One region of the Paramicrobacterium humi genome, then DNA from elsewhere that is predicted to be linked to it. Evidence: predicted binding sites of a transcription regulator. Region 1 holds the regulator's gene; the other holds the start of a gene.
What was found. The regulator LexA, encoded in region 1, represses DNA repair genes until DNA is damaged. The targets are predictions, from matches to a motif close to TCGAACANNTGTTCGA.
Positions count from the first base shown of each region.

Region 2: BLV49_RS00840 (HNH endonuclease signature motif containing protein) is a predicted target of LexA. The motif match lies at 1,279-1,294, and genes of this name have one in related genera.

Region 1 is NZ_FNRY01000001.1:2,596,247-2,598,444, forward strand. Features, by position in the region: gene hflX (GTPase HflX) at 1-603, shown strand, start outside; gene lexA (transcriptional repressor LexA) at 611-1,282, opposite strand; gene BLV49_RS12925 (hypothetical protein) at 1,536-1,877, shown strand; gene BLV49_RS12930 (histidinol-phosphate transaminase) at 1,898-2,198, shown strand, end outside.
Region 2 is NZ_FNRY01000001.1:163,596-165,793, forward strand. Features, by position in the region: gene BLV49_RS00840 (HNH endonuclease signature motif containing protein) at 1-1,245, opposite strand, end outside; gene BLV49_RS00845 (SDR family NAD(P)-dependent oxidoreductase) at 1,431-2,198, opposite strand, start outside.

The DNA of each region.
Region 1 (2,198 bases):
CGCGCCGGCGTGCTGGTGGAGAACGCGCTCTTTGCGACACTCGACTCCACGACACGGCGTACGAAGACCAAGGACGGCCGCGAATACACGCTGTCCGACACAGTCGGTTTCGTCCGGAACCTGCCGCACCAGCTCGTCGAGGCGTTCCGCTCCACGCTCGAGGAGGTCGCGGAGGCGGATCTGCTCGTCCACGTCGTGGACGCCGCACACCCGGACCCTGCCGCGCAGATCGCGACGGTTCGCGACGTCGTCGGCGATGTCGGCGCGCGTGACGTTCCCGAACTCATTGTCTTCAACAAGTCCGACCTCATCGACGACGATCAGCGCCTTGTCCTGCGCGGCATCGCTCCTGACGCCGTCTTCGTCTCGGCGCGGACGGGCGAGGGCGTCGATGAGATGCTCGACGCCATCGAGCGGATGCTGCCTCGGCCGTCCGTGGCGGTCGAACTACTCGTGCCCTACGATCGGGGCGACATCATCTCAATGCTTCACCGGCGTGGCGCCGTGCGCCAGCTCGACTATCTCGCGGCGGGGACACGCGTGAAGGCCGCCGTGACCGAGGAGATCGCGGCGCAGCTCCAGGAGTTCGCGACCGGCAGCTGACCGGGCGTCAGACGGCGCGAAGGACGGCGACGACCTTGCCGAGAACCTCGGCGTTGTCGCCGAGGATCGGCTCGAACGCGGAGTTCCGGGGGAGCAGCCACGTGTGACCGTCGCGCTGCCGGAACACCTTCACCGTCGCCTCCCCATCGAGCATGGCCGCGACGATGTCACCGTTCTCGGCCGTGCTCTGCTGGCGCACGACGACCCAGTCGTCGTTGCAGATCGCCGCGTCGATCATGGACTCGCCCTGAACCTTCAGCATGAACAGGTCGCCCTTGCCCACGAGCTGGCGGGGTAGCGGGAAGACTTCCTCCACCTGCTGGTCCGCGGTGATCGGAACACCGGCTGCGATCTGTCCCACGAGGGGCACCATCGCGGCATCGCCCACGGGAGTCTGGCTCTCGGCCGCATCGATGGTCTGCGGAAGGTCGATCAGGATCTCGAGCGCGCGCGGCCGGTTCGGGTCGCGGCGCAAGTAGCCGCTGAGCTCGAGCTGGTTGAGCTGGTGGGTCACGGACGACAAGGAGGCGAGACCGACAGCGTCCCCGATCTCGCGCATGCTCGGCGGATAGCCGCGCTGGCTCACGGAACGCTGGATGTACTCGAGAATCGCGCGCTGCTTGTCGCTGAGATTCTTGCGGCGACGAGTACCCGTCCTGACCTTGCCGTCCTGCGCCATTTCCGTGCTCCCGTCGTCGCCCCGCTGCCCCGATGTCAGAGGCTCATGGTGGGGTTGTCCCTGTGATCGAAACTGTATCCGTTTTGCCCGGCCAGGACAAACACCTGTTCGAGTGTGTCGCGGATTCTTTCGACGCAAATACGAAAAGCACCTTGACTCTTCGAAACTTCGAAGATAGGTTCGGAACACAGCTTCGTTCCGGCCCCTCCCGGCCGAGGGGTCGGAACGAATCTCACCACAAAGGAGAACTCTGATGAGCACAGCAGCGAAGTCGTCCTCCGTCCGCGTTCGCCTCACTCGGCGCGGACGTGCGGTCGTCACCGCCCTTGCAGCCCTGCCCCTCCTGGTCGGCGTCGGCGTTCTGTCGACGAACGCCTCCTCGGCCTTCGCCACATCGCACGCGGCCGAGCAGAGCTTCGAATACGTGACCGTCGGCGCCGGTGAATCGCTCTGGGGCCTCGCCCAGCGAGTTGCGCCCAACGCTGACCCGCGCGACGTCGTCGCCGACATCGTGCGACTCAACCAGCTCGAAAGCTCTTCCGTGGGAGCGGGCGCTCGCGTGGCCATCCCCGCCCGGTACGCGGATGCCGAATGAGAACGGCATAGCATTGTCGAGTGACCTCACTCGATGATCTTCCCCTTCGCGACGACCTCCGCGGCAAGTCACCGTACGGTGCACCACAGGCGCCCGTCCCGGTCGCTCTGAATGTGAACGAGAACACCCACGGAATTCCCGAGGACGTCGCCCACGACATCGTGGCCTCCGTGGCCACGGCGATTCTGAGCCTCAACCGTTACCCGGATCGAGAGTTCACGCAATTGCGCACAGCACTCGCGGACTACCTCGGACACGGCCTCTCGGCAGAGAACATCTGGGCCGCCAACGGTTCGAACGAAGTGCTGCAGCAGATTCTGC
Region 2 (2,198 bases), 2.4 Mb from region 1:
GAGAGGTGAGGTCCAGATGATGGCCCCATCCTCAGCTCGTTCGACCTGCCAGGTACTGGTGTGCTTCAGCACGTGGTGGCGTTTGCACTCACTCGCCAGGTTGTCGAGATCGGTGTGCCCACCGTCTTGCCATGCCACGAGGTGATCGATGTCGCACTGTCTCGCGGACCGGTTGCAGCCGGGGAATTGACAGGTCTGGTCTCTGACTTCGATCGCTTTCCGCAGATCCGCCGGAACCGCGTACCGGTCGCGGCCGACGGAGAGGATGGCTCCGGTTTCCGGGTTCGTCAGCAGCCGGGTGAAGCTCGGCGCCTGTGCTGCGAGCCGGCGGGCGGTCTCTGGGTTGATCGGCCCGTACCCGTCCAACTGCGCCGGTTCCTCCGAGTGACCCAGCAGCGTCATCACAGGAACGGTAACGTGCACGGTCGGGCGGATCGCCCCGGTCCGACCGGTGAACGTCGACTGCCCGTCACCGTTGCTCTCGCCGCCGGTGCCGGTGGTGAGTCCCAGCATGGCGGCGTCGGTGAGCACGTCGGCGGTGAGCTGCCCGATCGTGCGCTCGTCTCCGGTCTTGCGGAGGCTCTTCGCGGTGGTGTGGCAGGCGTTGTAGATGCTCTGGGTCACCTCGACCGGGGCATACAACGCGAGCCAGCCCATTCCGTCGGGAGCGTTCCAGTGCTCCACCCGCCGATCCTCCGCTGCCGCCTCGTGGCGTTCAACACTGGTCTCCGGGTGCAGACTCTCGCGCAGGGCGAGGGCCTTCTGTTTGAACTCCGGCGGCGTCGACGTTCTCGCCAAGTCGAGGGCGACCTGCTCGAACTCCGCCCGGTCCTCCGGGTGCAGCCCAGTGGCGTGATCGATCAGCGTCCGGGCGTGCTGAACCGAAATCGCCCCCTCAGCGAGCGCTTCGAGCGTGGCGGGCAGTTCCCGGGTAAGGGTCTCGGCCTGGGCGATCAGCGAGTCGACCATCCGCTCCGACACACGCATCTTCGTCGCCAGCACCGGAGACAGCGCCCGCCGCACCACCTCCTGCGTCTTCGAGGTGTCCGTCTCCGAGGCCACGAACATGTCCCGGTTCGCCAGGGCATGATCGACGAGATCGGACAGCATCATCGACACTTGGGCGTTCACCACGGCCAGCAGCTGATACTGTTCGGAAATCTCTTCGACCATCAGGTCGAGTTTGCCGATCCTCGAATCGGGATTGTCGGGCGGGGGTTTCTCATCATCGTTGATTGGTACCATGCGTGTAGTGTTCCACCACCCACTGACATTGGGTCGAACACATCTACGAATCTAAGCAACTCCGAGGGAGCCCGCCCTGTGGGCGAGAAGTGAGGTCGAAATGGCCCGAATCGGATGCGGAAATCGACGTGAGAGAACAACGGCCGGCATCCGTTCGGGATGCCGGCCGTTCGATGCGGTGGCGGTTAGACGGTCGTGTAGCCGCCATCGATCAGGTAGTAGCCACCCGTGACGAAGGACGCATCATCCGAGAGCAGGAAGCGCACGACGTGAGCGACTTCCTCCGGTCGACCCAGACGGCCGAGCGGGTGCTTGCTTTCGAGCGCCGTGCGGATATCCTCGCTCAGGCTGCTGCGCACGAGGGGCGTGTCGATGTAGCCGGGGCCGACCGCGTTGATGCGCAGCCCCTGGGCGCCGTACTCGGCTGCGGCGTTCTTCGTGATGCCGACGACGCCGTGCTTCGCGGCGGTGTAGGCGCCGTTCCCGATCGCCGCGACGGTGCCGTGAATCGACGCCATGTTCACGATCGCAGAGGACTCGGCGCCCGCCTTCAGCATTGCCGGGATCTGGTAGCGCATGCCGTAGAGCACGCCGTTGAGGTTGATGTCGATGACGCGGTCCCAGTCCTCGAGGTCGGTCTCCCCCGCCGGCGCTTGCTTGCCTCCGATGCCCGCGTTGTTCACCGCGTAGTTCAGAGCGCCGTACGTGTCGATCGCGAACTGCACGGCCTTCTCGGAGTCTTCCTTCTTCGCCGTGTTCTGCTCGAACGCGGAGGCGGTGCCGCCGGCGTCCGTGATCTCCTGCACGACGCGCTTGGCCGCGTCGAGGTTGATGTCGGTGACGACGACCTTCGCGCCGAGCGAAGCGAGCTCCTTGCTGATAGCCTCGCCGAGACCCGATCCGCCGCCCGTGACGAGCGCAACTCTGCCTTCAAATGACGTGCCGAACCTTGC